DNA from 4 places in the Cupriavidus sp. UYPR2.512 genome. Region 4 is predicted to be linked to each of the others. Evidence: predicted binding sites of a transcription regulator. Region 4 holds the regulator's gene; each other region holds the start of a gene.

Region 1 (7,745 bases), on a different contig from region 4:
TGACCGGGCTGGCCTACCTGGCGGCCTTCGTGACCTACCGCGTCGCGCTGATGTTCAGCTGAGGCACCACGCCGCCATGACCCTCTACCACGCCATCGAAACGCTGCTGGTCCCGCTGATCGTGCTGGCGTGCGCGGTATCGGTGATCGCGCGCTACGCGCCGCGCACGCGCGAGCGCGTCAAGGCAACGCTGGCCGCGCGCCTGGGCGGCAGCGCCGCCACCGGCTGGCGCGCCCGGCTGGTGCGCTGGCTGGCCCCGCAGGCCGCCGCGGGCTGCGCCAGCGGCTGCGACGACGGTGGCTGCAATACCTGCGGATCCAACACCGCCAACTCCAACTCCGGCGCGCAGGACAAGCCTGCCGAACAGGTGGTTCGCTTCGTGCACAAGCGCTGAGCGGCGCGCTTTCCGCCTCAACAGATCCACGCAGAAACGGGTACGCCCGCTGCTTCCGCATGGCGCGGAAGCAGCGCTTTGCGCTCGCCTGCTGACCGTCTGGCGGGGATAAACCCCCCCTGGAAAGCCTTGCGCCGAGGCACGCAGAAACGGGTACGCTTTGCGCGCTGGCTGGCTTGGCACCCATCTCGGGGACGTCCCGCAAAGGCAGGCCCAGCCTGGTCCGGAGGCCGTTGTCGGCAGGCCCCGGCAGGGCCTGGAACGCTTGGCGCCGGTCACGCAGAAACGGGTACGCTTTGGCGGCTTCCCTCCCGACGGCCGTTGGTGTGCGCCAAAGCGAAACGCCCTCCGGATGGAGGGCGTTGCGCCAGGCGCGGGAACCTGCTGCTTACTTGACCGTACCGTAGAAGACCAGCTTCAGCGGCGTATTGTCGGCGGCCGCAGTGCAGGTCGCGGTAATGGTGAAGTCGCCAGCCGCGGTGCCGGTGGCGCGCACCTGGTTCGGCAGCATGACCATGCTTGGGCTCAGTGTCACCGGACCGGTCTTGTCCCACGCCCAGTTGTTGCATGCGGTGTACTGCGCGTCATCGCCCAGGTGCTTCATGCGTGCGGTCACCTCGACCGTCGTCGGCGGCATCAGCAGCAGCGTCATCGGATCCTGGTTGTCGCCAACCAGCGCCCAGACCGGGTTCTCGGTCACCGTCAGCGTGGCGCTGCGGCGCTCGCCAAGCTTGGTGCTGACAGCAGTCACCGTCAGGCTGCTCTGGACCGGGCCCTTGTCGTTGGCCAGGCTGGTGCTGACCGTGGCGTCATGCGTACCCGCCGCTTCCGATGCGGACAGCGTGGCCGAGGTCGCCGTGTAGGTCCAGGCGCCGTCGAACTCCGCGGTCACGTCCTGGCCATCGTGGCGCAACACACGCGAGGTGAAAGTTTCCGCACGGTTGCTGAAGACCTGCAGCGCGTTCACCTCGCGGCCGCCCTTGGTCGTCACCACGCGATAGGCGGCGGCGCCGTTCTTCTGCACCGTCACCACGATCACCCCGGCAATGGCATGCCCGTCCGGCGCGGTCACCGACACCGAGACAGTGGCCATGGCCACGGCGGTGGATGAGCTGTTGCTCGCCTTCAGCGTGGCGCTGTTCTGGCTGGCCGTGACCTGGACTGCGGTGCCGCTGCTGGACCATGCCCAGCTGCTAACGCTGGCGGACACGTCGGCGCCGTTGCTGTCGACCAGCGATACCTTGACCGGCAGCTCCTGCCCGTCGCTCATCGACAGGCTGCTGTTCGGGATCGACAGGCTGTAGCCCAGCGCCGAGGCTGGCACCACGGTGATGGTGGCGGATTGCGCGGGCAGCTGTACCGTCGTGTTGTCGGCGCCCTTGACGCTCGCCACCACCTGGACGGTGGTCGTCCCGGTGGCAATGCCCTTGACCACGGCGCTGCCCGGCGTGGTGGCACTCGGCTCCACGGTGGCAATGCCGCTGTCGATACTGGTCCAGTTGAAGGTGGTGTTGCCGGACACGTCGATGCCGTTGCTGTCCACCGCCAGCGCGCTGATGGTGAGCGTGCGGCCGACGCCGACCTCGCCGGAGGTCACGCTCATCTTCACCGTATAGGTCAGCGGCGTGGAGCCGCCTGCGTTTGGCGTGGTGGGCGTGCCCGAACCGCCGCCGCCACCGCCGCACGCAGCCAGCAGCAATGTCATGGCAGAGCCCGCCAGCCAGGATGCCCACATTCTCAGTCTCATGATGTTCCCCCCAGGCATGTGTTTTTTTCCCGCGCTACCAGCCTAGGCACAAAGGTGCCAGCGCAATACCGGCCAGAGGACTGAGGTGCGGCGCACAGAACATGCGCGTGGTTCATCCTTTCAGCGCAGCGGCACCGCCATTCAGGCGAGGCAAATATGACCGGCTGAGTCCCGCCCGCAAGCCGGTCCCAGCCGTTTGGCGCAACCCGCGCATGGCAGTCCCCCGATCGGGCCACGCCCGCACCCGGCGCTCCCCCACGCTTGACCGCGGCCGGCCTTGTCGACTAACCTTTGCAGACCATCCGGCGCTTGCCGGATGCGCACCAACACGAGCGGCCCCCGGCCCTCCTCCTCCAGGCACGATGAACCGTTACACCAGCACACTCAGCCAGGCTGCCGATGCGTCCCGCATCGCTGCCCGCGCTCGCGTGCTGGCTGCCCTGGCATCGGGCCGCGCCCTGCGCGCTTCCTCGCTACTGCTAAGCCTATCGATCGGTTGCCGGGCCTAGTGCCCCGTGGCAGTTCGGCAGCCTTTCGCCACCCCTTTTTCCGTTTTTCTTTTTTCACTTTCCCAGGCCCGCTGAATCACTGGGCCGGTTCCTGCCATCTCAGTGATGCAGCGGGCTAGCGAGGAAGGAGACCCCGTATGCTCAGCAATCCCGCCACCAAGTACCAGCCCGCCGCCACCGTCGACATCCCTGACCGCACCTGGCCCGGCCGCACCATCACGCGCGCACCGCGCTGGATGAGCACTGACCTGCGCGACGGCAACCAGGCTCTGATCGAGCCGATGAACCCGGCACGCAAGCTGCGCTTCTTCGAGCAACTGGTGAAGATCGGCCTGAAGGAAATCGAAGTGGCGTTCCCCGCGGCCTCGCAGACCGATTTCGACTTCGTGCGCATGCTGATCGAAGAGCAGCGCATCCCCGACGACGTCAATATCATGGTGCTGACGCAATCGCGCGAAGACCTGATCCGCCGCACCGTCGAATCCGTGCGCGGCGCGGCGCGGGCCACGGTGCACCTGTACAACCCGATCGCGCCGGCCTGGCGGCGCATTGTCTTCAATGCCTCGCGTGAAGAGATCAAGGAGGTCGCGGTCTCGGGCACGCGCCTGATCAAGGCGCTGACCGATGCCATGCCTGGCACGGCCTGGACCTATGAGTATTCGCCCGAGACTTTCAGCCTGGCCGAGCTCGACTTCTCGCTGGAAGTCAGCGACGCCGTCTCTGCCGCCTGGCAGGCCGGCCCGGACCGGCCGATGATCCTGAACCTGCCGACCACGGTTGAATGCAGCACGCCCAACGTGTTCGCCGACCAGATCGAATGGATGCACCGCCGCCTGGCACGGCGCGAACACATCGCGCTGTCAGTGCACCCGCACAACGACCGCGGCACCGCGGTGGCGGCCGCGGAACTGGCGCTGATGGCAGGCGCGGACCGCGTCGAAGGCTGCCTGTTCGGCAATGGCGAGCGCACCGGCAATGTCGACCTGGTGACGCTGGCGCTCAACCTCTATACGCAGGGCGTGGCGCCCGAACTGGACTTCTCGGATATCGACGCGGTGCGCCAGTGCGTGGAGCACTGCAACCAGCTGCCGGTGCATCCGCGCCATCCGTATGTGGGCGACCTGGTGTTCACCGCGTTCTCGGGCTCGCACCAGGATGCGATCCGCAAAGGCTTTGCGCAGCAGCAGCCGGACGGCATCTGGGAAGTGCCCTACCTGCCGATCGACCCGGCCGACCTCGGCCGCAGCTATGACGCGGTGATCCGCGTCAACAGCCAGTCCGGCAAGGGCGGCATGGCCTACCTGCTGGAGCAGGTGCATGGCATCTACATGCCGCGCCGCCTGCAGATCGAATTCAGCCGCGCGGTGCAGGCCATGACCGACGACACCGGGCTCGAGGCGAGTGCCGAGGATCTTTATGGCTTGTTCCAGCGCGAGTACCTCGCGCAGCAGACACCGCTGCGCTATGTATCGCACCAGCTGGTATCTGACAGCGGCGGCGCCACGGAGATCGAAGTGCAGATGGTGCGCGACGGCAAGCCGTGCCGCGTGCGCGGCACCGGCAACGGGCCCATCGACGCCTTCGTCAATGCGCTGGACTTGCCGGTACGCGTGATGGATTACCACGAGCATGCGATGACTTCCGGCGCGGATGCGCGCGCGGCCTGCTACGTGGAAGTGCGTGTGGGCGATTCGCCGACAGGGTTCGGCGCCGGCATCGGCGCCAACCTGGTCACGGCCTCGCTGCGCGCGGTGATCTCGGGCGTGAACCGGCACCTGCAGGCCGGCTTTGGCGTGGCGCAGGAGCCGCAGTCCGCAGAAGCCACGGAGGCCTGACACCGCAAGCCGCCGCAAGAAAACCGGTGTGCCCCGCCCCCACGGGGCACACCCGGAAAGACGCCCTTGCGGACGCCCACGACATGCTCGGTGCCGATCCGCACATGCTGCTGGCGTGCTCGGATCTTTCGCACAGCGTAAGGGGCAGCACCGCACCGCGCCACGAATAATTCCGCATGTGTTTAGAAGCGTCGGCGCAGCTGGCACCGCGGCGCCTTCTTCGCTGTAGCGCCTGCGCGACGCAGCCAGCCCCGTTCCCTGCTACTTGTTTTGGGTCAATGCCCGGCCCGGCCTGCTCGGCCAAACTGGATCCGGATTTGATACCAGACCAAGCAGAACCTCATGAAAACACTCTCTCTTCGCACCCGGGTCACCTGTTCCGCCATCGCCGCCTGCGCCATGCTGGGCGCCTTCACCACCCCTGCCGCCGCCGCGGACGATGCCCAGGGCAACTGGATGGTGCGCCTGCGCGGCACCTATCTCGACATGGCCAAGAGCTCAGACCCCGTGGGCGGCGTCGGCCCGTCGGACCGCATTACGGTCAACAACAAGTGGATTCCCGAGTTCGACGTCACCTACTTCTTCACGCCGAACATCGCCGCCGAACTGGTGCTGACTGTGCCGCAGAAGCAGGACGTCTACCTGGACGGCAACAAGGTCGGCAATTTCAAGCATCTGCCGCCGACGCTGCTGGTGCAGTACCACTTCATTCCCAACGGCACCTTCCGCCCGTATATCGGCGCGGGCCTGAACTTCACCCGCATCTGGGGTGAGAACATTGCCAACAACGCGCTGCAGCTCGATAGCTGGAGCGTGGGCCCGGCGCTGCAGATCGGCATGGACTACAAGCTGACCAAGAACTGGTTCCTGAACGCCGACATCAAGAAGATCTGGCTGTCGAGCGATGTGAAGGCCGGCGACGTCAAGGTGTCCAAGGTGAACCTGGATCCGTGGCTGTTCAGCATGGGTGTGGGGTATCGCTTCTGATCCTGCAGTGCCATGCAAAAGGCCGGCGCCAATCAGGCGCCGGCCTTTTGCTTTTCCGGATGGGCGAGGGTGCGGAGAGCTACCGGAACGCCGGCTCATCAAAGCTGCGCAGCTTGCGCGAATGCAGCTGCTCGACGCCGTTCTCGCGCAGGATGCGGATCGCCTCCAGCCCGATGGTCATATGCTGGCTGACGCGCTGGCGGTAGAACGCATTGGCCATGCCCCGCAGCTTGAGCTCTCCGTGCAGCGGCTTGTCCGAGACGCACAGCAGCGTGCCGTAGGGCACGCGCAGCCGGAAGCCATTGGCGGCCACCGCGGCGCTTTCCATATCGATGGCAATCGCGCGCGACTGGTTGAAGCGCGCATACAGCGACTTGGACTTCAGCTCCCAGTTGCGGTCATCGGTCGAGACCACCGTGCCGGTGCGCATGCGTGTCTTCATCTCGTTGCCGGACAGCCCGGTCACGCGCGCCACGGCCTCCTGCAGGGCCACCTGGATCTCGGCGATAGGCGGCACCGGCACCCACGGCGGCAGGTCGTGGTCGAGCACGTGGTCGTCGCGCACATAGGCGTGCGCCAGCACGTAGTCGCCCAGCTGCTGCGAGCGGCGCAGGCCGCCGCAGTGGCCCACCATCAGCCAGCAATGGGGGCGCAGCACGGCCAGGTGGTCGGTCATGGTCTTGGCGTTGGACGGCCCCACGCCGATATTGACCAGCGTCACCCCCAGCTTGTCTTCGCGCACCAGGTGATAGGCCGGCATCTGCGGCAGCGCGCGCGGGCGCGAAGCGTCGTCGGGTTCCGCGCCGCCCAGTTCCTGCATCACGTCGCCGGGCTCGACAAAGCGGGTATAGCCGCCGCCGTCGCTGCTGGCCATCAGGCCCCGGCCCAGCTCGACAAACTCGTCGACATAGCGCTGGTAGTTGGTGAACAGCACGAAGCGCTGGAAATGCTGCGGTGCCGTGCCGGTGTAGTGGTAAAGCCGCTGCAGGGCCAGGTCCACGCGTTCGGCCGGGAACAGCGACAGCGGCCAGGCCTCGCCCGGGATCGGCTCATAGGTGCCGTTGGCGATGCCGTCGTCAATGCGGCTCAGCTCGGGCAGCACGAACGACGCCTCCAGCTCGCGCGCCTGGGTGTAGCTGATGTCGGTGGTCGAAGCCTCGATCACGAACGGCAGCGGGATCGGGCGCCGGCTCAGTCCCACCACCACCGGCACGCGGTGATAGCGCATCAGCCGCTCGATCTGGTCGCGGTAGTAGTCCGCCAGCAGGTCGGGGCGGGTCACGGTGGTGCCATACACGCCCGGGTAGGCCACCGTGCCCCATGACGGCCGGCTGTCGGTGACCATGGTCTCGATGTTGACCGAGATGCCCAGGTACGGATAGCACGCATGCGCGGCCGAGGGCAGCGGCTTGCCGCTGGCGAAGGCGTCGAAGCGCGCGCGCACGGCGCCGACCGAAGCTTCGTAGATGTCGCGGATGCGCGCGATCGCCGCATCCGCGTCGGCGAACTCGGCAAGCTGGTCGGCTGGATGTGCGGAGGAAAAGACGGGGGCGTTCATGGAGGCCATGATACCGCGCCGGCGCGCCGGCGTGAGCAGCACCCGACCCCGCCGCAAGCCAAATTGACGCGCCCGCGCCCGCTCGCTACACTCCGCCAATTGCGCGGCACGGGTTCCCGTGTCGTTCTCGACTCGCGGCGCCCTGGTGGCAAGGGGCGGCGAGGGGCCGTACACGCTTTACTGGGAGAGCCGCCGATGGAAATCCGTAACCTGTTGCCCGACGACATCGAGGCAGCCAGACAACTACTGATCGCCAACGGCTGGGCCCACCGGGTGGGCGGCCCGGAGAAATTCGCACGGCTGGTGGCCAACTCCCAACGGGTGGTCGTGGCGGTGGAGCACGGCGAGATCGTCGGCTTTGCCCGTGCGCTGTGCGACGACGTCTGCGACGGCTTCCTGTCGATGGTTGCCGTCGCGCCCAGCCACCGCCGGCGCGGCATCGGCCGCGCCCTGGTGCGGCACATCGTGGGCAACGATCCCGACATCGCCTGGATGCTGCGCGCGGCGCGTTCCTCCGAAGCCGCATTCTTCGGCCAGCTCGGCTTTACGCCGTCGATGGTGGCAATGGAGCGACGCCGGCCCTGATCCGCCAGCGCCCCCGGGCGCAGCATCAGCGTGCGCCCATCTTGCGCCGGAACGCCTCGGCCGTACCCACCTGCCGGAACAGCGGCCCGCCTGGTGCGAAGCGATCCGCGCCCGCCAGCGGCCCGACCAC
Region 2 (7,745 bases), on a different contig from region 4:
CAAAACCCCGAAGCAGCTGATCGCAGTCGTGGTCGCGGCTTTCCTGGTGCCGATCATCGTGATCATTCTGCTGGTCAACTTTGTCGGACACGGCTCGACTGAAAGCGCCGGAGCTGCCACCACGGCGGAAGCCGTCAACGACCGCATCAAGCCGGTCGCCTCGCTCGAAATCAAGGATCCCAACGCGCCGCGCGTCTTCAAGACGGGCGAGCAGGTCTATAAGGAAATCTGCGCCGCGTGCCACGCCACCGGCGCCGCGGGTGCACCCAAGTACGCCAACGCCGGCGACTGGGGCGCGCGCATCGGACAGGGCTTTGACGGCCTGCTGAAGTCGGTGATGAACGGCAAGGGCGCGATGGCCGCGCGCGCCGGCACCACGCCGGACGACTACGCCGACTACGAACTGGCCCGTGCCGTGGTCTACATGGCCGACGCCGGCGGCGCCAAGTTCCCGGAGCCGGCTGCCCCGCCTGCCGCCGCGCCGGCGACCGCCGCGGCCCCTGAAGCCGCCGCCGCACCGGCCGCTGCCGCGCCGGCACCGGCAGCTCCGGCTGCTGCGGCCCCGGCAGCTGCTGCCGCCGCACCCGCTGCTGCGCCGGCCGCTGCTTCGGCCGACGTGGGCAAGAAGGTCTACGAGCAGGTCTGCGCCGCCTGCCACGCCGCCGGCGTGGCAGGTGCGCCCAAGTTCGGCGACAAGGCCGCCTGGGCGCCGCGCCTGAAGGAAGGCATGGACGCGGTCCACAACTTTGCGCTCAAGGGCAAGGGCGTGATGCCGCCCAAGGGTGGCTACGCCGGCCCGGACGCAGACGTGATCGCCGCCTCGGACTATATGGCCAACGCCGCCAAGTAAGTCCGCCCGCACCAAACGAAAAGCCCGCGCACATTGCGCGGGCTTTTTTTCGTCCGTAGCGCCTGCGCGGCCGCTACACCACCCGCGAATACCGCGCCCGCGGCACAAAGCGTACCGGCTGCGCGCCATCGTTGGCGGCAGCGGCCTGGGCGGCAGGATCCGGCCGCACGGCATCCTCGCGCAGGTAGCGGTCGAACACCATCGCCACGCGCCGCACCAGCAGCCGGCCCAGCGGCGTCACGGTAATGCGTTCCGGCGCGCATTGCACCAGCCCGTCCGAGCCCAGTGCGGCGAGGTCGGCCAGCTCCGGCGCAAAGGCCGTGCTGAAGCGGATGCCGTGGCGCGCTTCCAGCGCCAGGATTTCGAGCACCCCATTGCACATCAGGTCGCCGATGATCTCGCGCCGCAGATGGTCGTCGGCGTTCATCGCCACGCCGCGCGCCAGCGGCAGGCGGCCGTGGTCGAGCGCGCCGTAGTACTCGTCCAGCGTGCGCGCATTCTGCACATAGCGCCCCGCGATCGCGCCAATCGCGGAAATGCCGAGCCCGACCTGGTCGTAGCCGGCATGCGTGGAGTAGCCCTGGAAGTTGCGCTGCAGCCGCCCTTCGCGCTGGGCCACGGCGAGGTCATCGTCGGGCAGCGCGAAATGGTCCATGCCGATATAGACATAGCCCTCGGCGGTCAGCCGCTCGATGGTGGAAACCAGGATGTCGAGCTTCTCGCCGGCGGGCGGCAGGGCGTTTTCGTCGATGCGGCGTTGCGGCTTGAACACGTGCGGCAGGTGCGCGTAGCTATAGACCGAGACCCGGTCGGGACGCAGCGCCAGCACCTGCTCGATGGTGCGGCCAAAGCGTGCCGCGGTCTGGTGCGGCAGGCCGTAGATCAGGTCCAGGCTGACCGAGCGGAAACCCAGCGCGCGCGCGGCATCCACCACGGCGCGGGTCTCTTCGAAGGGCTGGATGCGATGGATGGCCTGCTGGACCTCGGGATCGAAATCCTGCACGCCCAGGCTGACGCGGTTGAAGCCCAGTTCGGCCAGCAGCGCCATGCGGGCGTGGTCGACGCGGCGCGGATCGATCTCGATCGAATGCTCGCCCTCGGCCGCGAGCTCGAAATGCTCATGCAGCAGCGCCATCACGCGGCGCATCTCGCCGGGGTCGAGGAAGGTCGGCGTGCCCCCGCCCCAGTGCGACTGCAGCACCTGGCGGCGCGGCCCGAGCCGGCCTGCCACCAGCGCCATCTCGCGGCCCAGGTAGCTGACGTAGCGGGCGCTGCGGCCATGGTCGCGCGTGATGATCTTGTTGCAGCCGCAGTAGTAGCAGATGTTCTCGCAGAACGGGATATGCAGGTACAGCGACAGCGGTGCCGGCGCGTCGGCCCGGCAGGCGGCCAGTGCGTCGTGGTACAGCGACAGGTCGGGGCCGTTGCGGAAGCGGTCGGCCGTCGGGTACGAGGTATAGCGCGGGCCGTTGCCGTCGATGCGGCCGGCCAGCGCGCGGAAGTCGGACAGCGCGCGGCGGTCGGGCGCAGGGGAAGTCATGGCGGACGGGTTCATTGGGGGCGCGGGGGTATGGGTGGGCGACGGCCCATCGTAGGACTGCCCCGCCGCTGGCGCGTTGACCACCGTCAAGCGCGGGCATTGGACCTGCCGGCGACGCGCGGCGCCGAGGGGCGGCGGGCGTCACATTGGTGTCATGTGTGGCGGATACGCTGCGCGCCACCGCCGGCCCGCGCCTCACCTGCCCCTGCAATGCCAACTCCCGACCAGACTCCGACGTACCCGCCGTACCCACCGCTGCGCAGCCACCTGGCAGCACCAGCCCGGCAACGGCGCCGCCTGCTTGCCGCCGCCGGCGCGGCGCTGGCCCTGCCCGCCTGGCCAGCGCTGCCGCAGACGACGCAGGCAGCGGCGCGCCGCACGGTCGTGGTCGGCCACCTGCTCGACCGCGGCGGCGCGCAAGCCGACCTTGCGCGCGACTACCTGGCCGGGGCCAAGGTCATGTTCGACGCCGTCAACGCCGGCAGCGGCCCGGTGCGCATCGCGCACGTCGTCCGCGACGCCGATCCCGACCCGCGCCGCGCGCTGGCGCAGGCGGTGTCGCTGGCCGATACCGACCGCGCCGAGCTGCTGTTCGGCCCGGGCGACCGGCTGTTGCCGGCGCTGGCCGCATCGGCCGAGCTGAGCCGGCGCGGCGTGCAGATCGTGGCGCCGCTGTCGGGTCTTGGGCTGGCAGCCGACAACGTCTGGTTCACCCGCGCCGACTACCAGGCCGAACTGGACGCGGCGGTACGCCAGCTGCGCAGCTATGGCCTGACCAGCATCGCGCTGGCCCTGGCGCCGGACTTCGCGGCCCCGTCGCTGGCCCGGCTGGAGGCGCAGACCGGGACGCGCGCGGTGCCGCTCGATGCCAACCCCGATGCCGCTGCCCGGCGCATCGCCGCCACCCGCCCGGGCGCGGTGATCGTGGCGGGCGATACCCTTGCCTACGCCGGCCTGGGCCGCGCGCTGGCGGTGCAGGGCTGGTACGGTTTCCTGGTCGGGCTGTCGTCGGTCAGCGCCACCGCCGCGCGCGAGATCCTCGGTGCTGGCTACAACGGGGGCATGGTGCTGACCCAGATCGCGCCCGGGCCGCAACAGGCCACGCTGCGGGTGGTAAAGGAACACGTGGCGCGCATGAAGCAATACCTGGATGAGCCGCCGTCGCCGGCCACGCTGGCCGGCTATATCGGCGCGGCGTGGCTGGCGCGCGCGCTGGCCGGCCTGCGCGGCAGCGGCGCGGCCGAGATGCGGCGGGCGCTGCAGGGGCGCGTGGACGTGGGCGACTTTCCGCTCGACTTCACGCACGGGCAGCGCGGCTCGCAATACGTCACGCTGGCGGTGTCAGCCGCGCGGTAGGACAGGCGCGCGCGCAGGCCGCCTTCGGGGCGGTTGCTCAGGGTCAGCTCGCCGCCATGGCGCGCGGCGATGTCGGCCGCGATCGACAACCCCATGCCGACCCCCGCCGGTGGCGCGGCTGCGCGAGGACTCGACGCGGTAGAACGGCTCAAGTACGCGCGGCAGCTCGTCGGGCGGGATGCCGGGGCCGTTGTCGCAGATGTCGATCAGCGCGCGCTGCGGGCAGTCGGTCAGCACGGCACGCGCGCCTGCTGCGCGAGACTGCCGACGAAACCCCCGACGCGCCGCTGCGGCCGCGCGCGCAGGCCATGGACCGGCTGCGCGATGCACTGGAGCAGGACCGCCGCGCGCTGCGCGAACGCTGGCTGGCGCTGGACGACAGCCTCGACGCAGCACAACGGCGGCGCCTGCGCGCCTCGCCCGAAGCCGCGCGCTGGCTGGGCCTGCCGCCCGCGGGCGCGCTGATGCCGCCGCCGGGCGGACCGCAGCGGTAGGTTCGCAGCCGCCGCAAAAAAACGCCCTCGCACGCTTCACGCGCCGGGGGCCGAATAACAGGGAAGTTCCGAACGAGACGTCCGGCGCAGCAGGCAGACAGGGCGGGCCTGCCGCGGCGCCACCCGCGCAAACGGCGCGAGCAGCACAGCCGCCATACTAGGCACGTCCGCATCCGGCGTCTTGTCAGCCTGGTAGGCCTTTGTATCGGGACTGTAGCGCCGGTTCAGCCCGGGGCTGTCTTGGCGCCGGTTCCCAGCAGCGCCTTGAGCGCGCCGAGCCGGTCCTTGGGGCTCATCGCCGGGGTTTCATCCACCGGCGCAGGCGCTTCCTCCAGCTTCATCTCGCCGATAAAGCGCGAAGGCTGGCACGAGTAGGTCTCGCGCGCGCGCTTGCGCTTCTTGCACCAGCTGACATGCAGGCTGCGCTGGGCGCGGGTGATGCCGACATACATCAGCCGCCGCTCTTCCTCGATCTTTTCGTCGCTCATGTCCTCGTCTTCGCGGCAGTGCGGCAAGATGCCTTCTTCCACGCCGACCAGGAACACGTGCGGATACTCCAGCCCCTTGGACGCATGCAGTGTGGACAGCCGCACCGCGTCGGGATCTTCCTCGCGGCCTTCCAGCATGCTCATCAGCGCCACGGTCTGGGTCAGCTCGAGCAGGTTCTTGCCTTCGCTGCCGAAGCCGTCGGCATTGTCGAAGCCGGTGGCTTCCTCGCCCTCGGCGCCTTCGGGCTTGGTGCCCTTGCGCTTGAGCCAGTCCAGGAATTCCAGCGTATTGGTCCAGCGCGACTGCGCCTGCCGTTCGTCGAAGCTGTCATACAGGTAGGCCTCGTAGTGGATGCCTTGCATCAGGTCGTCCAGCACCACGGTGGCCGGATCCCTGGCCGCACGGTCGGCCAGCCGCACCATCGATTCGCAGAACACGCGCAACGGCTCCAGCTGGCGCGGCTGCAGCTTGCCTTCGATGCCGCCCATCATCGCGGCCTCGAACAGCGACACCTTGGCCTGGCCAGCAAAGGTGCCCAGTGCTTCCAGCGTGGTGTTGCCCACGCCGCGGCGCGGCGTGGTGATGGCGCGGATAAAGGCGGGATCGTCGTCGGGGTTGGCAATCAGGCGCAGGTAGGCGCAGATGTCCTTGATCTCGGCCTTGTCAAAGAAGCTCTGGCCGCCCGACAGCACATAGGGAATCCGTTCGCGCCGCAGGATCTGCTCAAACAGCCGCGCCTGGTGGTTGCCGCGATACAGGATGGCGTAGTCGCGGAACTGCGCGCGGCGCTCGAACTTGTGCGCGGACAGGCGGAACACCACCGACTCGGCCTCGTGCTCCTCGTCGTTCATCGGGTGGATGGCGATGGGGTCGCCCATGCCGTGCTCGCTCCACAGTTTCTTGTCGAACAGCTTGGGGTTGTTGGCGATGACCGCGTTGGCCGCTTCCAGGATGCGCACCGTGGAGCGGTAGTTCTGCTCCAGCTTGATCACCTTCAGGTCCGGGAAATCGGTCTGCAGCCCGCGCAGGTTGTCCAGCGTGGCGCCGCGCCAGCCATAGATGGCCTGGTCGTCGTCGCCGACCGCGGTAAAGGCCGGCGCGCGCAGGTGCGAGCCGCCCGCCAGCAGCTTGAGCAACTGGTACTGGCAGGCGTTGGTGTCCTGGTATTCGTCGACCAGGAAGTAGCGCAGGCGGTTCTGCCACTTGAGTTGCACGGTTTCATTGCGCGCGAACAGCTCGGCGGGCAGGCGGATCAGGTCGTCGAAATCCACCGCCTGGTAGGCGTGCAGCGTGGCCACGTAGTTGCGGTAGACCAGCGCGGCCTGGTGCTCGTCGGCATTGGCGGCCTGCGCGATCGCTGCCTCCGGATCGACCATGCCGTTCTTCCACAGCGAGATCGTGCCCTGCACGCCGCGGATCAGCTTCTTGTCGGTGGTGCCCAGCTGCTCCTGGATCAGGCCGAAGCAGTCGTCCGAATCCATGATCGAAAACTGCGGCTTCAGGCCGACGTGTTCGGCCTCCATGCGCAGGATCTGCACCCCGAGCGAGTGGAAGGTACAGACCGTCAGCTGCTTGAGCGGGATGCGCTTGCCCTCGCGCGTTGTCTTGCCCTCCATCAGCTTGCCGATGCGCTCCTGCATCTCCTTGGCGGCCTTGTTGGTAAAGGTGACGGCGGCGATATGGCGCGGCTCGAAACCCTTGTCCTCGATCAGATGCGCAATCTTCTGCGTGATCACCCGGGTCTTGCCGGAGCCCGCCCCGGCCAGCACCAGGCAAGGGCCGTCCAGGTAGCGGACGGCTTCGGATTGGGCGGGGTTCAGGCCATGGGTCATGCGAGGGATGCGGTTGGAGGCAGCGAAATCAGCAGGAACAGCGGAAGGCCAGGCGGGACACGCCAGCACCCCAAAACGGGCGCGGCGGCAAAGCTGGCGATGTTAACACGCTGGCCGCGGCAGGTCAGTCAGCGCAAACCGCGTTGACGGGGCCGGTTGTGTCACCGGCGTAACACTTCGTAAAGGCCGGAGCCAATCGCGCAAGCCAACGCTCTAACTGATATGTCCCCGGCCTGCGCGGCGGGCTTGACATGCTTAAATCATCACATCGGAGCCAATAATGAAAACCCTGCAGACTTTGACCAAGGTGACCCTGATCGGTGTGACCGTCGCGGCCTTTGCCGGTTGCTCGGACATGACCCCGAAGCAACGTAACACCGCCATTGGCGCAGGCGCGGGTGCCGTGGGCGGCGCCATCCTCACCGAAGGCAGTGCGCTGGGTACGCTGGGTGGCGCGGCCGTGGGCGGCGTGATCGGTAACGTTGTCACTGACGACAAGAAGAAGTAAGCCAGGCCGCCGCAGGTACGGCAGGCTCCTCCTGGCTGGTTTGACAAAGGCCGGGGCCTCCCGTACATTGCGCGCATCCGACCGGGAGAGCGCGCATCGCCTGCGCCGCCGAAGGGGTATCACCCGAAAACTCTCAGGCACCACGGACCGATCGGATCGGCATGCAATATGCACACGATGCATGCCGCACTCTGGAGAGCGGCACCCGCCATTCGTGGCGAGCGTGCCCACCGAAGGGGCGCACGAGGACGGGGTCCGATCAGGATCCGCCTTGTAATCTCTCAGGTATCGAGGACAGAGGGGTCATCCGCCGCAGCGGATTGCTACGCCACATTCAGGCGCGGCGAGCGTTGCGGCGGATGGCCCTTTTTTGTTTTCGCCAACCGAGACTGCCCCGAGGATTCCATGACGCTCCAGGCCACGCCCCTCAACGCCATCCACCGCGCCCTCGGCGCCCGCATGGTTGATTTCGGCGGCTGGGACATGCCGGTCAATTACGGCTCCCAGATCGAAGAACACAATGCTGTGCGCACCGACGCCGGCATGTTCGACGTGTCGCACATGTGCGTGGTCGACCTCACCGGCGCCAATACCCGCAGCTTCCTGCGCGGCCTGCTGGCCAACAATGTCGACAAGCTGCAGACCCCGGGCAAGGCGCTCTACGCCTGCATGCTCG
Region 3 (7,745 bases), on a different contig from region 4:
TCGATGGCCTTGCCGTCCATGTGCAGGCTGTGCCTGGCCACGCCGCCGCCGCGCGTGTTGCGCAGGCGCGAGTTGGTGGCCGGGCTGCGGTAGCCGGAAATGACCTGGAACGGCTGGTCGGTGCCAAGCTCGCGGCGGACCTGGAACAGCAGGTCGAACAGCTGCGGGTCGATCATGCCGACCTTGCCGGAGTAGTGATCGCGCAGGAAGCCGTTGAGCGTAGTCAGCGCGTCGGGCACGAAGCGGTCGCCAACGGCATAGACCAAGGACACGCGTTCGCCGGTGTGGGTGTGGTCGAAAGCCAGCGTGCGGGCGTCCGGCAGGCCTGCCAGGGCCTGGCTTGCAGACAGGCTGGCCAGCGCCTGGCGCGGCGCCAGCGGCATCAGGCCGGCGGCAAGGGCCAGGCCTCCGGTGGTATGAAGAAAGCGGCGGCGTGCCTTGCGCGTCGCATCAGTCATGGTACTTCCTCTGAATGTGCCAGTGGCGCCTCAGTGGGTGGTGCCGGAGGCGCTTGCAATAGCTGGTTGCTGGGGTCGTCCGTTGCGTTGCCGCAGCGCCTTGTCCAGCAATTTGTCGTGACCGTAAATGTCAGGCAAGAAGGATACACGACCATCGGCGCGCGCAATGACCGTGCCGTAGGCCAGCACCACCGGCAAGGGCTGCTGCAGGCGCACCGTATTGGACTTGCCACGCGTCATCGCTTCGCGGATCCGGGTCTCGTTCCAGTCCGGCATATCCTGCATCACGAACTGCGCCAATGCTACTGGGGCTTCCACGCGGATGCAGCCGTGGCTGAAGTCGCGCCGGTCGCGCTTGAACAGCTGCGGCGAGGGCGTGTGGTGCAGGTAGATGTTCTCGTTGTTGGGAAACATGAACTTGATATCGCCCAGTGCGTTCAGCGGCCCCGGCCGCTGGCGGATGCGCATGCGGCCGTTCAGCACTGCTTCGAGATTCTCGTCGGACAGCGTGGTCACGGCCTTGCCTTCGCCATTGACGAACTCCAGGCCCTGCCGGTTGAAATAGGCCGGATCGCGGCGCAGCTGCGGCACGGTCTCTCGGCGCGCGATCGAGGGCGGGATGTTCCAGTACGGGCTGAACTCGATGTAGCGCATATCCTCCTCGAACAGCGGCGTGCGCGTATCCAGTGCCTTGCCGACGATCACCTTCATTTCGAGCTTGATGTCGAGCTTGCCGTCGCGGATCTCATAGGCGCGCAGCATGAACTCAGGCACGTTCACCACGATCATGCGCGGACCGTCCAACGGCGTCCAGCGCAGCCGCTCCATGGTCAGTTCGATTTGCCGCACACGGCTGGCGATGGGCAGGTTGAGTTGTGCCAACGTGCCCGCGCCGATCACGCCGTCGGCCTCCAGGCCGTGGCGCGACTGGAACGCCTTGACGCCGTCGACCAGGGCGCCTTCGTAGCGGGCCGGCGCCTGGGTGCCGGCGGGCAGGTCGCCCAGCCCAACCAGGCGTGCAGCCAACGCCGCGGCACCGGCCCAGGGCTGGCCCGGCGTCAGCTTGCTTGCCGGCAAGGGTGGCAGCGGCTGCCCCCAGGCCGGCTGCTTTGCGATCTCGCGGTACCGCGCCAGGGCCTCTCGCAGCGTGCCATAGAGCGGGAAGGTGGGCGCTGCCCGGCGGATGGCGTCGGGCAGCCGCTGCTGCGCGACGGCATCGCGCAGCCAGATGGCGGCATCGAAGGGCCGTTCCGCCTGCGGGGCAAAGTTGGCATGGACCGCGCGCGGGTTGACGCGTCCGCCGTGCAGGTCTGCCAGCATGCGCTCCATCGCGGCGCTCAGTGCCGCATCCACGCGTGCAGCGGCGTCCGGCGGCAATGCTGGCCCGCTGCCGGCCTGAATCACGGCCTGGCGCAAGGCGTCGGCATCGTAGTCGCGCGGATCGAGGCCGTCGGCCGCGGCCGCGGCCAGCGCATCGACGGCCTGGCGGGCCGCCGGCACCGGACGGCCCTGCGCAAACCACATCGGATCGTTGGCGAAGGCAGGCGTGGCCAGGCATGCGGCGGCGCAGGCAAGCACGACAGCGCCCAGGCGGCGTGCGGCGGCATTCAGGTACGGTGGCATCGGGCGAAAAGTTCGGATTCGTCACACACGCCCACAGTCTACCCGCGATGGCGGCACGGTGCGGCAAGACACTCGGGGTGCGCGTCACCACACCAGCTGATGCCGACGCGCGTAGTCCACCATTTCAACCAGGGAGCCGACATTGAGCTTGGCCATGATGTTAGCCTTGTGGGTACTGACCGTCTTGCTGCTGATCAGCAGTTGCGCGGCGATCGACTTGTTGGAATGGCCGCGCGCCAGGTACTGCAGGATGGTGATTTCGCGGTTGCTCAGCCTCGCATAGCCGGATTCCCGCTGCTCGCCGATATGGCGCACGGTCTCCAGTGTATCCATGGGAAATACCAGGTAGCCGCTCAGCACGCCGCGCACGGCCTGCATCACCTCGGCCAGTCCACGCTGCTTGGCCACAAAGCCATGGGCGCCTGCGCGCAGCGCCCGCACCGCCGCCAGCGTGCCGTCGCTGTCGGACAGTACCAGCAAGGGCACGCTGGGCAGCGTCGCCGCGACGCGCCGGACAAAGTCGATGCCCGGATTGCCGAAGCGGTCGACATCAACCAGCACCAGCCCCGGCCGGTGCTCGCGCACCAGCCGGAACGCTTCCGGCATGCCGTCCGTTTCCAGTACTTCGCCGGCGTCCAGCTCAGCGCATAGTTCAGCGGACAGCGTGGCGCGGAACTGGGAAGGTTCGTCGACGATCAGCGCGAGATGCAATTTGAGGCTCCTTAACGACTGGCATGGCTTGGCCTGGTGCCAAGGTTAAGGGGCCGGAGAGATCCTGACGCGCCGAATCCTCGCCGCGCAGATGCGGCAAAATCTGCATCAGAGTCAGACTTTTCTGCGTCGCGCTGTTTTCGTATCGATGCCGCGGTAGGCGTTACCCGTTGGCAGCGTCAAGGACTTCAGTCAGCTTGCGGCTCGCATCCAGCGCCGCGGGGAACCCGCAGTAGACCGCGCTGTGCACCATCAGCTCGCGCAGTTCCTGCGGCGTAACGCCGTTGGCGAGCGCGCCACGCAGGTGCCCGGCCAGCTCCTGCGGCCGGTTCAGCGCAATCAGCATCGACACTGTGGCCAGGCTGCGCTGCTTGCGGTCCAGGCCGTCGCGGGTCCAGACCGTGCCCCAGGCGAACTCCGTCACCAGTTGCTGCAGGCTGGTGTCGCCCTGCTGCGCGGCGGCGTCCAGCGCGCGCCGGACGTGCTCGGGGCCGAGCACTTCGGTGCGCACGTCAAGACCGGCCTCGAAGGCCGGCGTGGGGGTATAGGCGGGAGATTGGCTGGGTTCGGCCATGGCTTGGGTCTCCGGTTTGGGTGGATGCCCCATGGTAGCCGAACCGGTCAAGCAGATTCGAGAGGCCGCGGCATCAGTGCCGCGGCCCCGGGTCATTCCGTGCCTGCGGGCAGGAAGCGCGGTGCCGGCGCCGAACGCGGCACCTCGCGCTCGCCCTGCTGGTACAGCCGATACGTGCCGCGTGCCTGGTTGTGCGGATGGCGCGCGGCCTCGTCCAGGGTCAGCACGCGCGCAAAGCACACGTCGGTGCCGCCCAGCACCGCCTCCCAGTGGGTGCTGGGCTTGCCTGCGATGCACGCGGCAATGCGCGCCTTCACCGCGGGCCACTGGGCGCGGTCATACTGCGCGGCGGGGTCGATACCGGTCAGTTCGAGCCGCTCGAGCAGCTCGCGGTAGAACTGCGGTTCAAGCGCGCCCAGCGTGATGGCGCGGCCGTCGGCACAAGGGAAGACGTCATAGAACGGCGAATCGTGGAAGGGGCTGGGTTGCGGGCCGCCCAGCGTGCCGGCTGCGCGCGACACCTGCACCAGCGAGCCCAGCATGGCGACGATATCGGTGATGGCCGCATCCACCACACAGCCCTCGCCGCTGGCGCGCGCGCTCAGGATGGCGCTGGTGATGCCGAATGCCAGGCCAAGCGCGCCGGTGGCATCGCCCACCACGGTCGGCGGCACCATCGGCAGCTCGCCCTCGCGCGCGGCCATCGACAAGAGGCCGGTCAGCGCGATGTAGTTGAGGTCGTGGCCGGCGCTCTGCGACAGCGGGCCGGACTGGCCCCAGCCGGTCATGCGGCCGTAGACCAGGCGCGGATTGCGTGCATGGCACGCCTTCGGGCCCAGGCCGAGGCGCTCCATCGCGCCCGGGCGCAGTCCTTCGATCAGCGCGTCGGCGCCGGCCACCAGGTCCAGCGCGGCGGCCACGTCTTGCGGCGACTTCAAGTTCAGTTGCACCACGCGCTTGCCGTGCTCCAGCTCCATCTCAGGCGGCACGGGCTGGCCGCGCAGGATGCGGCGGGCATCCGGCGCGACCGGGCGGGTCACCAGCGTGACCTCGGCGCCCAGGCCGGCCAGCATCGCACCGCACAACGGGCCGGGGCCGATGCCTTCGAATTCCACTACCTTGATGCCGCGCAGGGGCAGGAGGTTGCCACGCTCACTCATGATCGTCGTCTCCGGAATCGCCGCCCGCGCCATCGCCGGGGGCAGCTTGCATTGAATTTGTCTGGGATGGGCCGTGCCTGCAGCAGCGCGGGCGTGCCAATGCCTGCCGCGGAGCTCGGGAGCATGCTACGCGCCACCGCGTTGACGGGGCAATGGCCAAATGCTTCAGCCGGATTGACGGAATCCGTCAGCTGGCCGGCTATCGCACGGCGGGATCTGATAAATCCGATCCGACTTGATCTAAATCGGGTCCTGGCAGGACACTAGGCACCATGATGGTTCCAGTGGCAGTGCCGCCTCATGGCGCACCGCCTGCCGACAGCCCCCATCCAGGAGATTCCCGACATGACCAATATCGTGCTCGCCACCGACGGCTCGGCCTTCAGCGACGCCGCGGCCCGTTTTATCGCCGAAGGCAAGCTGCTGCAGAGCGGATTCACCGTGCATGTCGTGCATGTGGCGCCGGAAGTGAGCGGCCAGGTGCGCGCCTTTGTCAGCAAGGAAACCATCGACGACTGGCACAAGGAGGCCAGCGACAAGGCCATGGCGGCGGTCTGCGACATCCTGTCCGCAGCCAAGGTGCCGTTTGAGCGGCATCCGCTGCACGGCTTCGCGCCGGAGCGCATCGTCGCCTGTGCGCGCTCGGTCGACGCCGCGGCCATCGTGATGGGCACGCATGGCCGGGGTTCGTTCTTCGATGCGGTGATCGGTTCAGTCGCGGGCCGCGTGCTGGCGCAGGCCGAGTGCCCGGTGCTGCTGGTCAAGGCGCCGGAAAAGAAGGGTTGAGCAAGGCGGCGAAATAGCGGCGCCCTGGCGGCGCCGCCCGGTAGGCCTCAGGCGCCCCACAGGGGCGCTTCGTCCATCAGCGCTACCTGTTCGCGCAGCTCCAGGATGCGGTCCTGCCAGTAGCGCGCCGTGCCGAACCACGGGAACGCGGCCGGAAAGGCCGGGTCGGCCCAGCGGCTGGCCAGCCAGGCGCTGTAGTGCAGCAGCCGCAGCGTGCGCAGCGCTTCCACCAGCCATAGTTCGCGCGGCTGGAAATCGGCGAAGTCTTCATAGCCGGCAACAATATCGGCCAGCTGGTCCTGCATGGCCGCGCGGTCGCCCTCCAGCAGCATCCAGATGTCCTGGATCGCCGGCGCCATGCGGCTGTCGTCGAAGTCCACGAAGTGCGGGCCCGGCGCGCCATGGGTGCCGCCGCGCGCATCGTCCTCGTCGATCCACAGCACGTTGCCGCGATGGCAGTCGCCGTGGGTGCGCAGCAGGCGCACCTCGCCGGCGCGCTCATAGCAGCGGCGCACGCCGTCCAGCGCCAGGTCCGTCACCGATTGCCACGCGGGCAGCAGGTCGGCGGGAATGCAGCCGCTGGCGAGCAGCCAGTCGCGCGGGGCAATGCCGAAGGTTTCCAGATCCAGCGCCGGGCGCGCCTGGTAGGGCTGCGTCGCCCCCAGCGCGTGGATGCGGCCGATAAAGCGGCCGAGCCAGGTCAGCGTGTCGGAACGGTCCAGCGCGGGCTCGCGGCCGCCGCAGCGGGGGAATACCGCGAAGCGGAAGCCGGCGTGATGCAGCAGCGTGCCGGCCTCGCCCGGTGCCAGCACCATGGCCGGCACGGCCGGGATCTCGGCATCGGCCAGCTGCTGCACGAAGGTGTGTTCTTCCAGGATGGCCGCGTCGGTCCAGCGGCCCGGACGGTAGAACTTGGCGATGACTGGCGCGGCATCCTCGATGCCCAGCTGCCAGACGCGGTTCTCGTAGCTGTTGAGCGCCAGCAGGCGCCCGTCGGGGCGCAGGCCGGCGCCTTCCAGCGCGTCCAGCATCAGCGCCGGCGTCAGGCCGGCGTAGGGAACGCCGGGCTCGGCCGGGGCATCGGACGCGTGCATGGTGTCAGCCCTGATCCGCTCAGCGCGCCGGCTTGCGGTTGCCGCCGAGCAGCGCGGCCTGCGCCGGACGGCGATTGCGCGCCGGTGCCGGTGCCGCGTCGTGCGGCTGGCGCGCGGGTTGAGCCGTGGTCCGTTGCTGGCGCGCCGGCTCCTGGCCGTCGCGGCGCGGTGCGGGATTGCGCGCGCCGCCGGCGGGCTGGCCGCCACGGTTGCCGTTGGCTGCACCGTTGCCGCGCTGGCCGCCTTCGGCAGCGCGCGTGCGCGGCTGGCCGCCCTGGGCTTGCCGCGGCGCAGCCTGCGCTTCGCGCGCCGGGCGTTGGCGCTGGGCGCCCTCGCCTTCGTTGCCGGCCGGACGTGCCTGGGCGCGTCCGCGGCCCTGGCCTTGTCCTTGCCCCTGGCCACCACCGCGCTGCTGGCGGCCCTTCTGGATCGGCTCGGGCGCGATGCTCGGGTCGACCTCGAAGCCCGCCAGCACGGTCTGCTCGAGCTTGCGCTTGATCAGGCGTTCGATATCGCGCAGCAGCGCAATCTCGTCCACGCAGACCAGCGAGATCGCTTCGCCCTCGGCGCCGGCGCGGCCGGTGCGGCCGATGCGGTGCACATAGTCCTCGGGCACGTTGGGCAGGTCGAAGTTGACCACGTGCGGCAGCTGGTCGATGTCGATGCCGCGCGCGGCGATATCGGTTGCCACCAGCAGCCGCAGCGTGCCGGACTTGAATTCCGACAGCGCACGCGTGCGCGCCGACTGGCTCTTGTTGCCATGGATCGCCAGTGCCGACAGGCCGTCCTTGGTCAGCTGCTCGGCCAGGCGGTTGGCGCCGTGCTTGGTGCGCGTAAATACCAGCACCTGGTGCCAGTCATGCTGGCGCACCAGGTGGGCCAGCAGCTCGCGCTTGCGCTCGCGGTCCACCGGGTAGACGCGCTGGTCCACGGTCTCAGCCGTGGTATTGCGCCGCGCCACCTCGATCGAGGCCGGGTTGTTCAGCAGGCGGTCGGCCAGCGCGCGGATATCGTCCGAGAACGTCGCCGAGAACAGCAGGTTCTGGCGCTTGGCCGGCAGCACGTTGAGGATCTTGCGGATGTCGTGGATGAAGCCCATGTCGAGCATGCGGTCGGCTTCATCGAGCACCAGCAGCTCCACCTGCGACAGGTCGATGGTGCGCTGGGACACGTGGTCCAGCAGGCGGCCGGGCGTGGCCACGACGATCTCGACGCCGCGCTTGAGCTGCTCGATCTGCGGATTGATGCCGACGCCGCCGAACATCACCATCGAGCGCAGGCGCAGGTATTTGCCGTAGTTGCGCACGCTCTCTTCGACCTGGGCGGCCAGTTCGCGCGT
Region 4 (7,745 bases):
CAGGCTGTCGAACACGGTCGGACGGCCTTCCGGATCGGACTGGCTGACAATCTCGCCGGCGGGCTTGTGGTACAGCAGCACGCGCGGCGGCTTGGTCGACACCTTGCGGTGGATCAGCTTGCCGTTCACGCGGACCTGGTCCGCCGGCAGGATGCGCTGGCCGATATGGGCCGGCAGGCCGTTGACCGAAACGCGACCCTGCAGGATCAGTTCTTCCATCTCGCGGCGCGAGCCCAGCCCGCCTTCGGCCAGCACCTTGTGCAGCTTGGGCGCGTCGTCGTCGGCCGACAGCTCGCGCACCGGCTTGGCCTTGGTGCGCGGGATGACGGTGTCTTCGCTGTCGTACTGCTCGGAGATCACAAAGCGGAACAGGTCTTCACTGCTCGCCGCGGTCTTGTCCCCGCCGCCCTGGCCCTTGCGGGGCGCCTGCGGCTTGCCGCCGTCCTTGCGGCGGCCCTGCTGCCGCGCGCCGGCGCCCTGCGCCTCGCCCGGCACTGCCGCCTTGCCTGAACGCTGGACCGGCTTGCGCTTGCGGCCGGGCTGCTCGGGCTTGTCGGTGCCTTCGGCCCTGGCCGCGCGGTCCACCTTGTCCGCCTTGCTGGCGCCCTGGCCGCCCTGGCTACTCTGGCCGCCCTCGCCCGGCCCCGTCTTGCGCTTGCCGCGGCCGCGCTGGCCACCGCGCGCACCGCCCGCCGCCTGTGCGGCGCCCGGTTCACCGGCATCGGCCTGGCCGCCGGCGCTGGCGCCTTCGGCGCCCTCGCCACGGTCCTGCGCCGCCTGGCGGCGCGATGCCACCAGGTTCCTCAGCCCGCGGCGCAGCCCCTTGCGGCGCGGCGCAGCTTCGCTGCCCGATCCGGGTTCTGCGGCGCCGGTATCGGCGGGTGCGCCCGCATTGCGGGTGTCTTGCTCAACGGAATCAGACAAGATATTCACTATCGGATGTTGCATGTTGTTCAGTTCGGCACGCGCTCGTCGTGCTCGCTCGGGTGCGGCGGGGTGCCGTTGTCCGGCAAATCGCCCCGCGCCCCGTCCGGATTGGGTGCGGCTGGTTCGGTGGAAGCGGCCTCGGCGGCATCGTCGGCTGCAGCTTGCAGCGGCTGCACGTCAGAGCCATTGGCGCCTTCGTCGGCCGGGTCGGTCGTCTCGGCTTCGTTTGCGACGGATGCTTCGGCCGCATCCGCCGCCTGCACTGCGGGCGGCCCGCCCTGCGCGGCGGAGTCGGCAAATGCCTCTTCGTCGGCGCTGGCCGCCTTGTTTGCCGCCAGGTCTTCAAAATTGATGGCCTGCTGTTCCAGCAGGGTTGCCTGCGCCTGCGCCTGGGCATCTTCCAGCGGCGGCAGCTCATCCAGCGTGCGCAGGCCAAGATCGTCCAGGAATGCCTTGGTGGTTGCATACAGCGCCGGCCTGCCCGGCACGTCGCGGTGTCCGATCACCTCGATCCAGCTGCGGTCCTCAAGCTTCTTGACGACTTCCGTGCCGACCGTCACGCCGCGGATTTCCTCGATATCGCCGCGGGTCACCGGCTGCCGGTAGGCAATGATTGCCAGCGTTTCCATCACGGCGCGCGAATATTTTGGCGGCTTTTCAGGATTCAGACGATCGAGGTATTCACGCATTTCCGGGCGGCTCTGGAAGCGCCAGCCGCTGGCCAGGGCCACCAGTTCCACGCCGCGCGGCCGCCAGTCCTGGCGCAGTTCCTCAAGCAGCACGCGGATGGTGTCTGCGCCGACGTCGTCGTCAAACAGCCGCCGCAGATCGTTGACGCGCAACGGTTCCTGCGCGCAGATCAGCGCCGTCTCGAGGACGATCTTCGCCTCTTGGGTATTCATGTTGATGGTGTGCAGCCTGTCTTTGCACCTGCTCCCGGACGAATCCGGGGCACCGGAGATTTTGGATACAGCGGTGCGAAAGCCACCGCCATCTCATTGCGCAGCTAGCCGGATACCTGCTGCATCCAAGCCGTGCACTTCCCTATCTTTGCATCGAGTTGCCGTTCCGGCAGAAGATCGTTCGCATGCCGTTATGGGCCGGCCAGCGAACCTCTTGCGTAGCGCGTCCGCACATCGGACGTCGCTGTCAGCGAACTGAAGGCCTCGGACGCAAGAAAAACGGGTATCGGGAGCAAGGCCGGCATCGCCAACACCGCAGTGCCAGCCGGACTTTTGAACCAGATCTTTTGAACCGGATGGACTGTGGGGACGGGACGGGCATCGAAAACCTTCCGCTTCCCCTGCCCTGAACGCGCCTTCTGGTATGAAGGCCGCCTGGCGCTGCTCGCCCGCTGCTTACCGCGGCTCATATTACACCGCGCGATACCGCAATGTTGGCGATTGTATGGCATTCCCGCCTCCGCCTGCAACCATCATCCGTTGCCCGGGTGTCGCCGGCGCCTCAGAACACCAGGCAGAACCCATGCTCGGCCAGCGAATGTGGCAGCAGCACCGCTCGGGCAATGCCAAGGGCGCCGAATGCCATCACCGCCAGGCCGGCCCCCAGGCGCATGCCGCGACGTCGCGACAGCGTACGCAAGTAGCCCGACAGGCCGGAAAGCACCAGCAGGTTGGGCAGTGTGCCGAGCCCGAACACGCCCATCACGAGTGCCCCAGACGCCGCGTTGCCCGCCAGCAGCGCCAGTGTAAGCGCCCCATAGACCATGCCGCAGGGCACCAGGCCCCATGCCAGGCCCACGCCATAGCGCCGCGCCAGGCCGCCGCGCGCCCGCATGAAGGCTGGCATGCCACCTGCCAGGCCGTCCAGCCGCCGCGCCACCGCGGCGCCGGCATGCGCCGCCAGCCGCTCCAGCCAGTTGACGGTAAAGGTGTTGCCGCGCAGCAACCGCCAGCCCGACCACAGCAGCATGACACTGCCCGCGCCAAACAGCCAGCGCTGCACCGGCAGGTAGTCCTGCTTCCACGCCGAGGCGCCGACCGCGCCGAGCGCGGCACCAAGCAGCATGTAGGTCGAAATCCGGCCCACGTGCATTGTCAGCAGCTCGCCCAGCCAGGCGGCGCGGCTGGGCACCAAGCTGATCGTCGCCGTCGCGCCGCGGCGTTGCTCCACGGCCAGCGCCACGCCGCCGCACATGGCGGCGCAGTGGACCCCGCCCAGCAAAGCCAGCAGAAAAACGCTGATCAGCACGCCAAATGTCAATTCTCACTCCCTACCACATCACATCGCACGGTAAAATGTCCCAATCGCGCCCTCGCTGCCATTTCTAGCAGGTTCCAATTGCTTACCTCCATTCCCATTACCGAGATGTCACCCCGCTGCTCCACCTGTGCGATGGGGCAGTTGTGCCTTCCGGTTGGCATGTCGCAGCAAGACCTCGCCAAGATGGACACGCTGGTGCAGGAACGCATCCGCGTGCACAAGGGTGAAACCCTGTATCGCATGGGCGATCCGCTCACCGCGGTCTATGCCGTGCGCTTTGGCACGCTCAAGACCCACGTCACCACTGAAGACGGCCGCTCGCAGATTACCGGCTTCCATCTGCCTGGCGAAATCGTCGGTCTCGACGGGCTGGGCGAGATGCAGCACGCCTCCGATGCCGTCGCGCTGGAAGATACCGAAGTCTGCGTGGTCCGGATGAGCGAACTGCAGACGCTGTCGTCAGACCTGCCGTCGCTGCAGCAGCAGTTCCTGCGCCTGATGGGCAAGGAAATCACGCACGACCAGCTGATGCTCGTGACCTTGGGCTCAATGCGTGCCGAGGAACGCCTTGCTGCCTTCCTGATCAATCTCTCTGAGCGCCTGTCGGCGCGCGGCTATTCGGCGTCCGAGTTCGTGATGCGCATGAGCCGGGAAGAGATCGGCAGCTACCTGGGCCTGAAGCTCGAAACCGTCAGCCGCCTGTTCTCTCGCTTTGCCGAAGCCGGCCTGATCCAGATTCGCCAGCGCCACGTCAAGCTGGTGGACATCGACGGCATCAAGCAACTCTACACCCGCTCCTGCTAAGCGGCCAAGCGCTGCCAGTGCCGCATCCGGCCATGGCAGCGCAGACCTCACGCCAGTCCGCTCATTCCAGTTCGTCGGTATCGCTGAGCCGCGTTGGCATGGTGTAGAGCGTCAGTCCGCTGGACAACGCGCAGAACGCCCAGGCCATCAGGAAGCCGACGGTGTAGACCGATTCGCGGGACGCTTCGATCGGCTGGCCGAAGAAATTCAGGTCACCGGGATCCACCACCGAAAACACCGTTGCGGTCGCAAACCCAGCCATCAGGAACGCCGGCCAGAGTACCCACATCAGCCAGCGCAACCTCATGGCTGCCTCGCTGCAGCAGCCCTGGGCGGCGCGGCATCGGCCTTCTCCACGACCAGGCCATGGCGCGTTGCACCCTGCACCGGCATGTCCGGATGCGTGGATGCCAGCCAGATCGTCACGCCGCATGCCACCATCGCAACCAGCGGGCCGCTCATCAACAGCCACGGCCACGGCTCCTTCCACCACGGATTGCCTTGCTGACTCATCTTGCCCCCTTCATCTTGACGACTACGTCTACGCCTGCCTAGCTTCACAAATCGCGCGGAACGATGAAACTGGTGGATTGCCGGATTTCGGCATGCCCCCGCTCCGTGCCCTCGCTCGTCACGGTCACGTCGATCCTGTGCGTGCCCTGCGCCGCGGCCTCGATCGGCACGCGGATCCGGATCGGCAGCAACCGGTTGGACGTCGGCGCCAGCGATTCGGCCTGCTTGTCGTACTCCACCTTCAGGTTCTTCAGCTCGTCGCTGTCGGCGCGCACGGTGATCTTCATCGGCGCTTCGGTGGTGTTGATCAGCTGCAGGCGATAGACGTTCTCGATCCAGCGGCCTTCCACTTCACGGCCGAGCGCACCACGGTCGCGGATGATGTCGACCTTCAGCGGCGTGCGCAGCGCGATCGACGCCATGAAGCCGGCCAGCAGCACCACCCAGATCACGGAATAGATGATGACGCGCGGACGCAGCAGGCGCTTGCGCGATGCCGCCGCGGACAAGGCCTTGCGCATCGCGTTTTCCGAGGTGTACCGGATCAGGCCGCGCGGGTAGTCCATCTTGTCCATGACCTGGTTGCAGGCGTCGATGCAGGCGCCGCAGCCAATGCACTCGTACTGGAGGCCGTCGCGGATATCGATGCCCGTCGGGCACACCTGCACGCAGATGCTGCAGTTGACGCAGTCACCAAGCCCCGTCTTGTGGTGGTCGGTCTTGCGCGATCGGCTGCCGCGCGGCTCGCCGCGGCCGACGTCGTAGGTCACGACATAGGTATCGCGATCCACCATCACGCTCTGGAAGCGCGCATACGGACACATGTACTTGCACACCTGTTCGCGCATGAAGCCCGCATTGCCCCAGGTGGCGAACGCGTAGAACAGCATCCAGAACGACTGCCACGGCCCCAGCGACAGGCTGAGCACCTCGCCGCCCAGCCCGCGGATCGGCGCGAAATAGCCGATGAAGGTAAAGCCGGTCCAGAGCGCAATCAGCACCCACAGGAAATGCTTGGTCGCCTTGAGACGGAGCTTGCGCAGGCTCCACGGATCGCCATCGAGCCGGATGCGGGCGATGCGATCGCCTTCGACCCGTCGCTCGATCCACATGAAGATCTCGGTGTAGACCGTCTGCGGACAGGCATAGCCGCAGAACAGCCGTCCCGCGATCGCCGTGAACAGGAACAGCGCCAGCGCCGAGATCACCAGCAGCACCGCCAGGTAGATGACGTCCTGCGGCCACAGCACCAGCCCGAAAATGTAGAACTTGCGCGCGCCAAGGTCAAACAGCACGGCCTGGCGGCCATTCCATTGGAGCCAGGGCGTGCCGTAGTAGATCAGCTGGGTCAGGATCACCAGCCAGACCCGCCAGCTGGAGAAGGCACCCGTCACCGAGCGCGGGTAGATCTTGCGGCGGACCTCGTAGAGCGTTTCGTCAGAGGTCTCGCCCGGCGCAGCGGCCGACCGTTGCAGGTCGGCCGCCCGGGCCATTTCTTCGGTCCCGGGTGCATTCATGGACATGCTCTCCCGCGAGCCACCAGCGCCCGCTCACATGAGTCGTCGATCATTGCCCGGCTCCGCCCCCGGTGTTCGACAAACCCCAGACATAGGCCGTCAGCATGCGGATGCGTTCAGGCGTCAGGATCTCCTCATGCGCGGGCATGTGGTTGTTGTGACCCTTCAGGATGGCGTCGACGATGCTGCCTTCCGAGCTGCCATACAGCCACACGTTGTCCGACAGGTTGGGCGCACCGAGCGCCTGGTTGCCCTTGCCGCCGGCGCCGTGGCATGCCACGCAGGTCGTCTTGAAGGTGCCCTCGCCACGCGACGCACGGATCGGGTCCGACGACAGCCCCGACAGCGAGCGCACGTATTGCGCCACGTCGCCCGCCTGCTTGGCGTCGATGGTCGCGGCAAACGGCGGCATCACGCCATTGCGGCCCTTGGTGATGGTCTGCCGGATGGTGTCGGGTTCGCCGCCATAGAGCCAGTCGCTGTCCGTCAGGTTCGGGAAGCCGCGGCTGCCACGTGCGTCCGAGCCATGGCACTGTGCGCAGTAGTTCAGGAACAGGCGCTGGCCGATCTCGCGCGCCTGCGGATCCGCCGCCACCTGCTTGACGTCCATCTTCAGGTATTTGGCGTAGATTTCGTTCTGCATCTTCTCCTGCGCTGCGCGATGCGCGGCGAGTTCGCCCTGCGTGGAGACCTTCAGCAAACCGGCATACGAACCCAGCCCCGGGTACAGCACCAGGTAGGCCAGGCTGAAGATGCAGGCCAGCAGGAACATCCACATCCACCAGCGCGGCAGCGGGTTGTTCAGCTCACGCAGGTCACCGTCCCAGACATGGCCGGTGTCTTCAGTGCCGCCGGCGGTCTTGGTGACCTTGCGTTGCGAGAACAACAGCCACACGCACCAGACGATGCCGATGAGCGCGATGGCGGCAATGTAATAACTCCAGAATTCGGAAATGAAATCGCTCATGGCTAGGTGTTCCGGCTCGATGTTGTCGTAGTTTCGTCAGGCAGCGCGAACGGCAGCATGGCGGATTCCCGGTTGGCGGCCTGCCGGCCGGCGGACCAGGCCCACCAGCAGATTCCCAGGAAGACAACCATCGACACGACGGTCGCAATGGCAGTGATCATGGCCATGGTTTACTCCTTGGGTGCCGCGGCGGCGGCGGAATCCACGCGGACGTTGCGGCGGTTGGTGCCCAGGCCTTGCAGGTAGGCAACCAGCGCATCCTCTTCGGTCTTGCCCTTGAGCTCGTCCGGTGCCTTGGCGATCTCGGCATCCGTGTACGGCACGCCCAGGCGCACCAGCGCGCGCATGCGGGCCTGGATATCGTTGGTGGGCAGCTCGGCCTTTTCCAGCCAGGGGTACGATGGCATCACCGATTCCGGCACCACGTCGCGCGGATTGCGCAGGTGGATGCGCTGCCAGTCCTCCGAGTAGCGTCCGCCCACGCGCGCCAGGTCGGGACCGGTGCGCTTGGAGCCCCACAGGAACGGGTGGTCGTAGACCGACTCGCCCGCCGTGGAGAAGTGGCCGTAGCGCTCGGTCTCGGCCTGCAGCGTGCGGACCTGCTGCGAGTGGCAGCCGACGCAGCCTTCACGGATATAGATATCGCGCCCCATCAGCCGCAGCGGCGAATACGGCGTGATGCCCGGATCCGGCTCGGTGGTGGAGTGCTGGAAGAACAGCGGCACGATCTGGACCAGACCCGCGATGCTGACCACGAGGATCGTGCAGATGATCAGCCAGCCGATGTTCTTCTC

What was found. Region 4 encodes FNR, which switches genes on or off when oxygen is low (the NO sensors DNR and NnrR bind a similar motif). Its sites were predicted from a motif close to TTGATNNNNATCAA; they were not measured.
Region 1: A3A5_RS0105960 (OmpW family protein) is a predicted target of FNR. The motif match lies at 4,751-4,764, and genes of this name have one in related genera.
Region 2: hemN (oxygen-independent coproporphyrinogen III oxidase) is a predicted target of FNR. The motif match lies at 2,467-2,480, and genes of this name have one in related genera.
Region 3: A3A5_RS0127520 (universal stress protein) is a predicted target of FNR. The motif match lies at 4,762-4,775, and genes of this name have one in related genera.

The regions. Positions count from the first base shown of each region.
Region 1 is NZ_KB902865.1:7,936-15,680, forward strand. It holds gene feoB (ferrous iron transport protein B) at 1-62, shown strand, start outside; gene A3A5_RS0105945 (DUF6587 family protein) at 77-394, shown strand; gene A3A5_RS0105950 (hypothetical protein) at 783-2,129, opposite strand; gene leuA (2-isopropylmalate synthase) at 2,788-4,485, shown strand; gene A3A5_RS0105960 (OmpW family protein) at 4,828-5,472, shown strand; gene A3A5_RS0105965 (AMP nucleosidase) at 5,552-7,039, opposite strand; gene A3A5_RS0105970 (GNAT family N-acetyltransferase) at 7,226-7,615, shown strand; gene A3A5_RS0105975 (NADPH-dependent F420 reductase) at 7,641-7,745, opposite strand, start outside.
Region 2 is NZ_KB903142.1:2,471-10,215, forward strand. It holds gene A3A5_RS0123530 (cytochrome c5 family protein) at 1-850, shown strand, start outside; gene hemN (oxygen-independent coproporphyrinogen III oxidase) at 924-2,405, opposite strand; gene A3A5_RS0123540 (ABC transporter substrate-binding protein) at 2,601-3,746, shown strand; partial or broken gene A3A5_RS42135 (ATP-binding protein) at 3,749-3,992, opposite strand; gene A3A5_RS0123545 (hypothetical protein) at 4,055-4,240, shown strand; gene A3A5_RS0123550 (UvrD-helicase domain-containing protein) at 4,465-6,561, opposite strand; gene A3A5_RS0123555 (glycine zipper 2TM domain-containing protein) at 6,842-7,069, shown strand; glycine riboswitch at 7,142-7,229, shown strand; glycine riboswitch at 7,251-7,377, shown strand; gene gcvT (glycine cleavage system aminomethyltransferase GcvT) at 7,475-7,745, shown strand, end outside.
Region 3 is NZ_KB903159.1:29,136-36,880, forward strand. It holds gene A3A5_RS0127495 (DUF882 domain-containing protein) at 1-458, opposite strand, end outside; gene A3A5_RS0127500 (murein L,D-transpeptidase) at 489-2,081, opposite strand; gene A3A5_RS0127505 (LuxR C-terminal-related transcriptional regulator) at 2,166-2,792, opposite strand; gene A3A5_RS0127510 (carboxymuconolactone decarboxylase family protein) at 2,956-3,366, opposite strand; gene A3A5_RS0127515 (CaiB/BaiF CoA-transferase family protein) at 3,459-4,526, opposite strand; gene A3A5_RS0127520 (universal stress protein) at 4,872-5,312, shown strand; gene A3A5_RS0127525 (serine/threonine protein kinase) at 5,360-6,406, opposite strand; gene A3A5_RS0127530 (DEAD/DEAH box helicase) at 6,426-7,745, opposite strand, start outside.
Region 4 is NZ_KB902853.1:91,316-99,060, forward strand. It holds gene rluB (23S rRNA pseudouridine(2605) synthase RluB) at 1-948, opposite strand, end outside; gene scpB (SMC-Scp complex subunit ScpB) at 954-1,829, opposite strand; gene A3A5_RS0103115 (sulfite exporter TauE/SafE family protein) at 2,392-3,150, opposite strand; gene fnr (fumarate/nitrate reduction transcriptional regulator Fnr) at 3,229-3,954, shown strand; gene A3A5_RS0103125 (hypothetical protein) at 4,016-4,261, opposite strand; gene A3A5_RS0103130 (membrane protein) at 4,258-4,467, opposite strand; gene ccoG (cytochrome c oxidase accessory protein CcoG) at 4,512-5,984, opposite strand; gene ccoP (cytochrome-c oxidase, cbb3-type subunit III) at 6,034-6,951, opposite strand; gene A3A5_RS0103145 (cytochrome oxidase) at 6,954-7,118, opposite strand; gene ccoO (cytochrome-c oxidase, cbb3-type subunit II) at 7,122-7,745, opposite strand, start outside.